Regions from separate parts of the Psychrobacillus sp. FSL H8-0484 genome, predicted to be linked through region 3. Evidence: a T-box and tRNA genes for the amino acid it is inferred to sense, from the RefSeq annotation. Region 3 holds a T-box; the other regions hold tRNA genes.
What was found. A T-box is a leader RNA that pairs with one kind of tRNA and senses whether it is charged. The one in region 3 lies ahead of argS (arginine--tRNA ligase), so its partner is inferred to be a tRNA-Arg.
Positions count from the first base shown of each region.

Region 1 (3,646 bases), 2.3 Mb from region 3:
ATCCCCATGTTTCTTTCGTGTTACAGCAGCATGAATACCAAGCAGTGGATTTAGTGGCTCAATCGGGGCATCAGAACTTCCCGCACACCATACACCGGCTTGAAGCAGCTTTTTAAAAGGATATGAATAATTTGATCTATCTTCACCTAATCTATCAACAATCCAAGGATAATCACTAGGAACAAATTTGGGTTGAACGTCAGCAATACGATGAGGATTCTTAAGTCTACTAATCAATTCTTCATTCAAAACAGAAACATGTATGAGCCTATCACGATGTTCTACAGGTTCAAATTGATCTAATGCATCTAACACATTTGCTAAGGCTTGATCACCAATGGTATGAATTGCAACTGGCATTTTATATCCTCTTGCCTCTTGAATCATTCGATATATTTCCTCATTGTTATACATGGCATTTCCGAAATTTCCTGGGTCGTCTTCGTATGTCTTTGAAAGAAGAGCTGTACGACCTCCTAAAGCACCATCCGCATAAAACTTTATTGCTCCAATCATTACCTTGTTATTTCCATAGCCAGCAAACATTCCAGAACTTTTCAGTTCGTCCAAATAGGTATAGTCTATTAAAAGGTTACTTCTCGGACCAATTCCTTCTTGGTTAACTAGCTCATCGAATAGTTTATAAGTTTGATTTGCACCATCTAAATAATTCGGATCATTTGTGTGAATACTCGTTAAACCGAGGCGAACAGCGTCATCGAGTGCCATTTTTACTGCACTTTTTAACTGATTGTAATTCTTTTTAGGGATATGTTTTGTAACAATATTTGAAGCGGTCTCCAATAACAGACCGGTAGGTTTTTTTGTAATAGGTTCTAAGACAACAGTACCACCGTATGGTATTGCCATATTGGAGTGATATCCGCATTGAGCCAGCGCTCTACTATTGACCAAAAATGCATGTCCGCATATTCTTGGCAAGAAAAGAGGAGAATAAGGTGCAACATAATCAAGTTCTTCTATAGTTGGAATTCGTTTATCCGGAAAAATATTTTCATCCCATCCACGACCTAATATCCATTCTTCAGGATGTATGGATGCTGCTTTTACTCTAACTGCAGCCAATAGTTTATCTCTTGAATTTACGCCAGTAAGATCTAACTCTTGCGAATTAATGCCTACACTCGAAATATGGAGGTGACTATCTATTAAACCTGGAAGGACGGTTCTTCCTTCTAAATCAATAATTGTTGTTCCATTTCTCCCCCATTGAAGAAGCATATCTTCGTCATTGCCTATCTCAACAATTCTTTCATTACTTGTAACAATAGATTGTGCCATTGGTTCGTTAGGATTCATCGTATATATATTTCCATTGATATAGATGGTTTTCAAAGTCAATTACTCTCCTTTTATTTCTAAAGTATTATCACCATATTTAAGTTAATATTTTAAATATTCAAAATTATTATGTGTTTGAGAAAATTATATGAAAAAACCGAAATCAATAGAACGATTGGAATTACATCAATTAAAAACTGTTCAAGCTTGAACTACATTTCTAGTAAATAAACTAGTTGTAAGAGCAACAAACATAATTGTAATAACGGAGAGAAACAATGTATCGGTCGATAATAAAATACCTCCAAGCAATATTACAAATGAATCAATGAAGAAAATGAGTATCCCCACATTTATACCAGTCTTATCACTTAGGAACTGCGCAATCAGATCCGTACCTCCTGTACTCGTCCGAAATCGAAGCATTAAGCCTATACCACTTCCTACTAAGACCCCTCCTAGAATCGAGCTATACACAGGATTAATCGGAAATAGCGAGTCATTTGTTTTTAGGAAGTCTATAAAAAGAGAAGATGTAATCATGCCATGTAAACTATTATAGAAATAATCTCTATAAGAGACCCAAGCAATAATAAATATAGGGATGCTTAAAACTATAATTGTAAGTCCAGCTTTCAGACCCCATAAATAATTTAAAATTAATCCAATTCCAATAATCCCCCCATCCAATACCTTATAAGGAACTAAAAAAAGATTTATCCCTAAAGATATAAGGATGCTACCGATAACAATGACGATGCTTTTTTTCACAAAATACATTTAAATTCCTCCAAGAATTGGATCTGTATTTAATTTATGAAATAACCTAACTCAAGATGTATAAAAATCCATTTATCTATTTATCCAAAGTGAATAATGTACATACTTTAAAAGAAAACAGAAAAAAGGCTGTACATGTTGTTTAACAACATGTACAGCCTTTTCTTTACTTATTTTATTTACGTCCCAGGAGAGATTCGAACTCCCGACCGACGCCTTAGAAGGGCGTTGCTCTATCCAGCTGAGCTACTGAGACTTATGTATTTTTGGTCAAATCTACGCACTGACAAGTGCTCAACCAAAATTAGCTACTTTCATATTATAATGGAAATTCAATATTTTACAAGCCTATTTTACATTTTTTTTTTTTTGTTTACTCCAACGCCATCTCATCGCACTATGAGCTCATAAAACAACTTTAATTATAAGAATATTTTAAATTTTACTTGTAATAAGATTATTCAGTATTGTATAGTTTTATACAAGAATGAATAAAAGGAGGTTAATTATGAATTCAATGCACCTACTTCCAAATACAGATGAAGAAATCATGGATACCCATGACGAAGATATCATTATTACTACACGAGAAGGAAAAATTATAAAAGTTACGCATATAAGTGGCGAGCATTATGGAATGTCTCCTTCAGAACTTTTAGGTAAGTCCGTTTTAGACTTACAAGCTCAAGGGATTTTCTCACCAGCTATTACTCCTGAAGTGGTGAATAAGAGAAAGAAAATCGTGACAGTTCAAATGACTCCATCAGGTAGAAAAGTGTTAATTACAGGTATTCCACTTTTCAATGAGAAGCGTGAAGTGGAATTCGTAATTAGTTATTCTTACGAGCTTTCTGAACTGATCGTTATGAAAGAGTATTTACAAGATTTAGAAACTGAAATGTCCAAAGTAAAAGAAGAGCTTGCTCATTTACGTGATCAGCATATTCAAATCGACGGTTCCATAATGGAAAGTCAATCTTCCGCATACGCGATAAAAACAGCACTTAAAGTAGCACGTATCGATGCTTCTGTTGTCATTCAAGGAGAGCATGGTGTTGGTAAAACATCATTAGCAAAGTTTATTCATTCACAAAGCAGGCAAAGAGAAGGGGCATTTATAGAGGTGAATTGCAGCACTATACCTGACGCAATCATTGAAACCGCTTTCACTGGACGCCCTGACTCTAATTCACAAGGTTATCTCTCCCTTGCTTCAGGTGGTTCACTTGTTTTAAAAGAAATTGACCAACTGTCTCTTGCTTCGCAATCAATACTATTCCATCTTTTAAACAATCAAACAAATACTCGAATCATTGCAGTTAGTGAGACACCATTAGATGAAATAGTGAACCAAGGGAAGTTTCGAAAAGACTTATTCTACATACTTCATATTGCATCGATATATCTAAAACCATTACGCGAAAGACCTGAAGATCTCGAAAAAGCTATTTCTCTTTATTTGCAGGAACTAAATGAAAAATATCAATACAAGAAGAAATTAGCGGATGATGTCTACATCCATCTGCTTCAGCTTGAATGGAAAGGAAACTTCCGAGAGTTAAAA
Region 1 covers NZ_JBBOSZ010000001.1:2,828,676-2,832,321, forward strand. Annotated here, with positions in the region: gene MHH81_RS13760 (amidohydrolase) at 1-1,356, opposite strand, end outside; gene MHH81_RS13765 (YitT family protein) at 1,504-2,082, opposite strand; tRNA gene MHH81_RS13770 (tRNA-Arg) at 2,265-2,338, opposite strand; gene MHH81_RS13775 (sigma 54-interacting transcriptional regulator) at 2,591-3,646, shown strand, end outside.
Region 1: it encodes a tRNA-Arg, which carries the amino acid that the T-box ahead of argS (arginine--tRNA ligase) is inferred to sense. The anticodon was not compared.

Region 2 (3,646 bases), 2.3 Mb from region 3:
TATTACGTTTGGTTTAAAACTAAAAGGTGTTAACCAAAAAGAACGAGACGATTTGGCTAGACATTATTTACAATTAATAGGTTTAGAAGGATTTGAGAAGCACTACCCTATTCAGTTGTCTGGTGGTATGAAACAACGGGTAGCTATTGCACGCGCTTTGGCAAACGATCCTAAAATTCTATTAATGGATGAACCTTTCGGAGCTCTTGATGCCCAAACTAGAACGATTATGCAAGAGGTACTGCTAAAAGCATGGGAAGACTCTAAAAAAACAATACTATTTATTACACACGATGTAGATGAATCTATCTTCTTAGCCGATTCCGTGTATGTGATGACAGCAAGACCTGGACGTCTAAAGAAAAAAATACCGATTACATTAGATAGACCGAGAGAATACAGTATGAAAAGTACTGTAGAATTCGGAAACTATAAAGAGGAATTATTATCTCTTATTCGAGAAGAAAGCTTGAAATCTATTAAATAAATGCACTCCCCTGCTTCATACTATTAAAAAATCGCAATACGACTATGGAGGTCAAGTGTATGGAAAACAAATGGGATCATCTTGTACAAAACATGCCGAATCGGTTAGCACCGAGTATGGCCAAGGATCACCCAAATTTACCCGTTGTGAAAGAAGAAGGATGTTACTACTTCGGTGTAGATGGAAAGAAATATCTAGATTTTACATCTGGCATTGCCGTAACAAATGTCGGTCATCGCCACCCAAAGGTTGTTCAAACTATTAAAGATGCTGCTGACGGTTTAATGCACGGCCCATCAGGAGTAATAATGTATGAATCTATTTTAAGATTAGCAGATGAACTTGCCGAGATTATGCCTGGTGATTTGGACTGCTTTTTCTTCGCTAATAGTGGAACAGAAGCAATAGAAGGTGCTCTTAAACTCGCGAAGTATGTGACAAAACGTCCATATGTGGTTTCATTTACTGGCGGTTTTCACGGGCGCTCATTAGGAGCGTTGGGTGTAACAACTTCTAAAAGTAAATATCGCAAATTTATGCAACCATCAGGCCTTACATATCAAATACCTTATGCAAATACGAAAGCATGCCCACCTGGTACGGATCCGGAGACTTATGTCATCGATAAATTAGAAGCAGATTTCGCTTCCTTATTTAGCCACCAAGTAACACCTGAAGAAGTGGCTTGCGTTATTCTAGAGCCTGTTCTTGGAGAAGGTGGCTATGTTGTTCCACCTAAAGGTTGGCTGAAAAAAGTGCGAGAAATATGTGATCGTCACCAGATTTTGCTTATATTTGATGAAGTCCAAACTGGATTTGGTAGAACGGGCGATTGGTTTGCTGCACAAACATTTGATGTTACCCCAGACATTATGGCAATAGCAAAAGGAATCGCATCTGGCCTACCTTTAAGTGCAACCGTTGCTTCTAATAAACTAATGAAACAATGGCCACTTGGTAGTCACGGTACAACGTTCGGTGGTAATCCAATTGCTTGTTCTGTCGCACTAACTACATTGGAAATAATGAAAGAAGAAAATCTATTAGAAAATACAAGACAAATGGGAAATTATGCAGTTCAGCAACTTGAAATGATTAAACAACGCCATAGTGTTATAGGAAGTATTCGTGCGGTCGGTTTAATGATTGGAATTGAAATTATTGATATTAAAACTGGTGGTCCTAACGGAGAAGGATTATTAAAAATTCTTGATTTAGCTCTTCAAAAAGGTGTTTTATTCTATCTATGCGGAAATCATGGTGAGGTTATTCGAATGATTCCACCATTAATTGTTACAAAAGAACAAATTGACGCAGGCTTACAAATGCTAGATGAAGCATTAACGGAGTATGAAGCATCGTTACTAAGCTTGAAGTAAGGTACACTCTCCTCTATCACAGTGAAATTAATTTCCTTTTAAAATTATCATAATTCTTTTTAAAGGAATGAATTCAAAATAACTAAATTTAAATAGTCAGACCACAGTCAGACCACACCATCGTGATCAACATTTTCATCTCTGACCGTATATGGCATTTTCTAATCGTATAGAAAAAAATGTGACCGAATAACAACTTTCTAGTCATTTCTTGCATTTGTGTAGTATCCATTCTTTTCTTGCATTGTTTTTAATGATTTTACGAAATAAAAAAATCCGCAAACATTGTTGTAACAACGTTTGCGGATTTTTTTCTTCTTTATTAGTTGTGATTTACTTCGATACGTCCCAGGAGAGATTCGAACTCCCGACCGACGCCTTAGAAGGGCGTTGCTCTATCCAGCTGAGCTACTGAGACAAGTACTCCCCCACCATACAGTTAGGAAAGACAAGATTTATTATATAACGATCACAAGTGAAAGTCAACCACATTTCAAATAAAGTTAAGATTTACTTGTTCTAATAGCTTATGTTCATCGGTATAGAATAGAACACTCCATGCATTCTCCAGTTTTTGAATGATTGCATAGCTTTTTTCTTTACGCCCTCGAGGCTTATGTAAGCTGCCTGGATTCACAAACAGGATGCCGTTTTGCAATTCTGCACCGAGTAAATGTGAATGACCAAAGCATACGATCGATGCTTGTACCTCTTGTGCTCGATAGTTAAGGGGCATAAGAGTTGATTTTACGTTATGCTTATGGCCATGAACCACAAATACTTTATTATTTGCTAAATCGAATAAAGCTTCATCCTCAAAAAGCTCATCAAAGTCACAATTTCCACGAACAATATGAATGGATGTACCTTCAAAATAAGCAGCATCTAATTCACTATCGCCACAATGGATAACCGCATCTACATCCTGGCAATGCTGAATTACTTGCTCCATCGTCTCTGTATCTCGGTGAGTATCGCTAAGTACTAATAATTTCATTCCCAGACCTACGCATCTTGTAGCAAGTCAGTTAAATTAGAAGCAAGCTGTTTGATCGCATTTCCTCGATGTGAAATAGCCCCTTTTTCTTCTCCTGAAAGCTCAGCCATCATCTTTTTCTCAGATGGAACATAAAATATTGGGTCATAACCGAAACCATTATTCCCTTTTCTTTCTGTAGCAATCATACCTTCACAAGTACCTCTTACAGTAAACGGCTCTTTCGTAGGAGAAGCCACAGCTATTGCACAAACAAATCTAGCAGATCGTTCTAAATCTTTCACATCTTTAAGTTCTTCTAACACTTTATCGATATTTGCTTCGTCGCTTTTCTCTTCGCCTGCGTATCTTGCAGAATAGATGCCTGGACGGCCGTCTAAGGCGTCAATTTCAAGTCCACTGTCATCTGCAATGACAATTGTTTGCAAGTGATCAGCAAGCGCTGTCGCTTTTAATAGAGCATTCTCTTCAAAAGTTGTTCCCGTCTCTTCTACGTCCATCTCTTCCGCTACATCATGTAGAGTTAACACTTCATACCCAAGTGGACCAAAAAGTGCTTCAAAATCTTTTGCTTTTCCTTTATTTTTCGTCGCTATAATAATTTTTTTCATTCGGAATCAAATCCTTTCTCCCCGATTTTAGATGCTAGTTGTCCTAGTGCCTCACGTTGGATAGCCATCAGTTGTTGAATTCCAATTTCACCAAACTCCAATAACTCCAACAATTCCTTTTTAGAGAACGTCGCTTCTTCACCAGTTCCTTGAAGCTCTACATATTCCCCGT
Region 2 covers NZ_JBBOSZ010000001.1:2,834,952-2,838,597, forward strand. Annotated here, with positions in the region: gene MHH81_RS13790 (ABC transporter ATP-binding protein) at 1-487, shown strand, start outside; gene MHH81_RS13795 (aspartate aminotransferase family protein) at 547-1,866, shown strand; tRNA gene MHH81_RS13800 (tRNA-Arg) at 2,211-2,284, opposite strand; gene MHH81_RS13805 (metallophosphoesterase family protein) at 2,360-2,863, opposite strand; gene MHH81_RS13810 (XTP/dITP diphosphatase) at 2,872-3,474, opposite strand; gene rph (ribonuclease PH) at 3,471-3,646, opposite strand, start outside.
Region 2: it encodes a tRNA-Arg, which carries the amino acid that the T-box ahead of argS (arginine--tRNA ligase) is inferred to sense. The anticodon was not compared.

Region 3 (3,646 bases):
TCGATTGTTTGCAAGGCTTTCATATCCTGATCCTCTTTGTAAATAATCAGAGCTAGCAACTGTATACCAGGTTTCATCTTCTAGTACTCGTTCATTCACATAAACAGCATGTACTTTTTTCCCATCGTGCTCGATTTTTGCTCCAGAGACATGTAATCGACCTACAAACCTCCCTCTAAACCCTGGTCCACGTCCATCCGCTAAGCAGATTTGTGCATCAAGTGATTGTTCCAAAGCTTGTTTAATATACTTCCCTTGCATTTCAAAAGAAGTTGGGTTTAAAGGAGAAGGACAGACTTCGATTAGTTTTTTATTCGATAGTTCGTTAAAAACACCCGCATTGCAAATACCGCTATTAATTAGACCAATGTCGCAGTTGAGCATATCTTTCAATCCATCTGCGATTAAATTGGTTAATGGATTTTCTTCTATCACATCATGCCATAACGATTGCGCAAGTGGATAAAGCGGCTGTCCCAATACTTCAATTGCTTTTTCTTTATTTATTTTTAATAAAGATAGAATTTGTTCATCTTTTTCCACATCCATGGAGGAAATCGTTGTAGAATGGAGCAGCTTCACTTCTCCCTCATTGATTTCAAGTTCGAGTATTCCTAAATGCTCTCCGTAATTTCCTGCACTATTCATAATCGTATTATTTATCACTTTTGCTTCGTTAAATAGTTTATGGTCATGTGCTGAAATAATGATATCAATTTCTGGGATATCGATAGTAAGAGGTTCATCCGCTAATGTTCCAACATGACTCAAAAGGAGGCAAATATCGTATTTCCCTTCATTTCGTTTAATTTCTTCTATAATGGCTTCTTTATAATCCGTCATATAAATTCCAAGTCCATCATTAAATTCTCCCATATGAGGAGAGGATCCAGTAATTAGGATTCGGAGCCCATTTTTATTTAGAATAGCGCTTTTGAAAACACCATTAATCTCTGTTTTATTCTTTTTATATAAATTATTGCTAATGAAAGGAAAAGGACTTTTACCCGCCATATACTCAAGTGTTTCAATACCATTAAACATTTCATTGTTTCCTATAGTAAGCGCATCATAACTAATAGCTTCTAATAATTCAATCGCAGCTAATCCTCTTGTACCTTGTAGCTCGATGCTTTTGAAGTCGGCAAAATCTCCACCATCCAGAATAATTGTATCCTCATCTTTATGTTGCTTGATCAGCGTGGCAACTTTTGCGAAGTTTTCAAAATTACTATGTACGTCATTTGTATGTAGAATCTTTAATCTCATCATTACCTCCGAAAATTCTTCTATTTAATGCTCTCATTATATCATGTTCTGACAATTCTATTAAATCGAGTAAATAATACTTCAACAATCTGAAATTGAAAAATATTGCTTTCTTTGATACTAAACAGAAGCAAATTACAACAGGATTCGAAGACCACTTCATTATCGTTACAGAAGGTAAGAAACCTACCGTTGAAGGTGCTTACTACGACGCTAAATCAAAGAAGTGGAAATTCAAGAATATAAAATAAGTAACCCAAAATACTTCGATTAAGCAAATGCATAGTCGAAGTATTTTAATTATTCTTGTAAAAAGAACTGAACAATTAAGAATTTTTGTTATAATTACTTAGCATGTATTTAATTTTTTAGGGGGATTATGAGAATGGAGAACAACAAAATTTCAATGATGGATGCTTTTTTGATAGAAACCCTACGAAGCAATGGCGTTTCAAATGATGATATTCTTACAAAACTAGAACAAAATGATCTTAGAACGTGGGAAAATGAATATCCTAATAATAGATTCAGTGCACTTATCACATTGTTTAAAGAAGACAAAACTAAATTTAAGTCAATTTTATTGGACGGATACTCAGTGAAGTTCATTACTATGAACGGGCTTAAAAACTTATTGAAATTGAAGTACGATAAAATTGCTGAACGTGATTATCAGCTTCACGAAAACGGAATGGATTTTTTAGATATCGATGAGCAACAGCTTTCTTCTTTGAAACAACTTCTTTCAATTAACTGGATTATTCAAGAACAGCCACGGGAAAACAACAAGCCTACTTCAAAATTAGTTAATATTGTAGCTGCAGTTACAATTTAATCACTACCTGAAAATGTTCAATACATTTTCAGGTAGTTTTTTTTAATAGTATTACAGTTATTTTACAAGTGCCTGGCACCAAGACAACTTCAACACAATTCTGAATATGAATGAATGGGAAAACTCAATGTGTTGCTTCATGAATCCCCAGTTCAAGATCTTCCCTCATTATTTCTTTACTCTTGATGCAGCAGAATAATACTCCGCACGCAAAATATTATGAAAGATAGCCAAGCTCATAGGTGACCATTCCGGTGGTGCAAGTAAAATAGAGACACTAGCTTCTTTAATGACTGTTATGAAAACTAGTATCGATCCTGCAGCAATACCTGGAAGCATAAGAGGGCCAATAATCGTATAGTAACCGTAAGTGGCGTCGCACCTAAATTAATTGCAGCTTCTTCTATATAGAAATTGACATTAACTTTTCTATTTGGTACATTCAATTACAATATCTTAGATAAAGAGAGTAACAACATCGGAAAATCAAGCGAGCTAGGGATGGTGTAAGCCTAGTTAAGAAGAGTTGTGAACCGCACTTTAGAGATGCTTTTTATAATAAAGCCGGAGACTCACCGTTATGGAGAAAGTGGCCTAAAATAGGCAAATTGAGTGGTACCGCGGAAGTTCAAGCTTTCGTCTCATTTTTATAATGAGACGAGGGCTTTTTTATTTTTAGGGAGGAATTTAAATGAAGCAGACTGTTTTAAACATTCTTCAAAATTTCACTACGGAATTAATCGAGGAGCATATGATTGAGGTGCCTGCATATGCACATTTAGGAGACTATGCACTCCCCTGCTTTTCATTTGCAAAAAAACAAAGAAAGTCACCTAGTTTAATCGCGCAAGAACTCGCTACTAGTATCCAGGACGAAAACATTGAAAAAGTAGAAGCAGTTGGAGGTTATGTGAATATTTTCATGAAACGAACAAAATTTACGACATCTGTATTGAATACCATTTACAAGGAAGGAAATCAATATGGTTCTTCGAATGTAGGGGGCGGTGGTGTTGTTACAATTGATATGTCCTCACCAAACATTGCAAAGCCCTTTTCTATGGGGCATTTAAGATCCACTGTTATTGGAAATTCCATTGCTTTATTACACGAAAAAAATGGATACCAACCGATTAAAATTAATCATCTAGGTGACTGGGGTACACAATTTGGGAAATTGCTAGTAGCTTATCGATTATGGGGCGATGAAAAGAAAGTCCAAGCAGCTCCTATTCAATCATTACTATCTCTTTACATTCGTTTTCATGAGGAAGCTGAAATTGATGACACGCTAAATGACAAAGGAAGAGCCGCATTTAAATCGTTAGAAGACGGTGATTCCGAAGCTTTGGAGCTTTGGGAAGGCTTTCGAACAGAATCGTTAAAAGAATTTCAAAAAATATATGACCTACTTGGCGTAGCTTTTGATTCTTTTCAAGGCGAGGCTTATTATAATGACAAAATGGATCCAATTGTAGAAGAGTTACAACAAAAAAATCTCCTAATTGAATCGGATGGTGCACTTGTCGTTGATGTTGGCGA
Region 3 covers NZ_JBBOSZ010000001.1:517,334-520,979, reverse strand. Annotated here, with positions in the region: gene MHH81_RS02505 (bifunctional metallophosphatase/5'-nucleotidase) at 1-1,272, opposite strand, end outside; gene MHH81_RS02500 (hypothetical protein) at 1,655-2,104, shown strand; gene MHH81_RS02495 (hypothetical protein) at 2,273-2,443, opposite strand; T-box leader at 2,553-2,751, shown strand; gene argS (arginine--tRNA ligase) at 2,796-3,646, shown strand, end outside.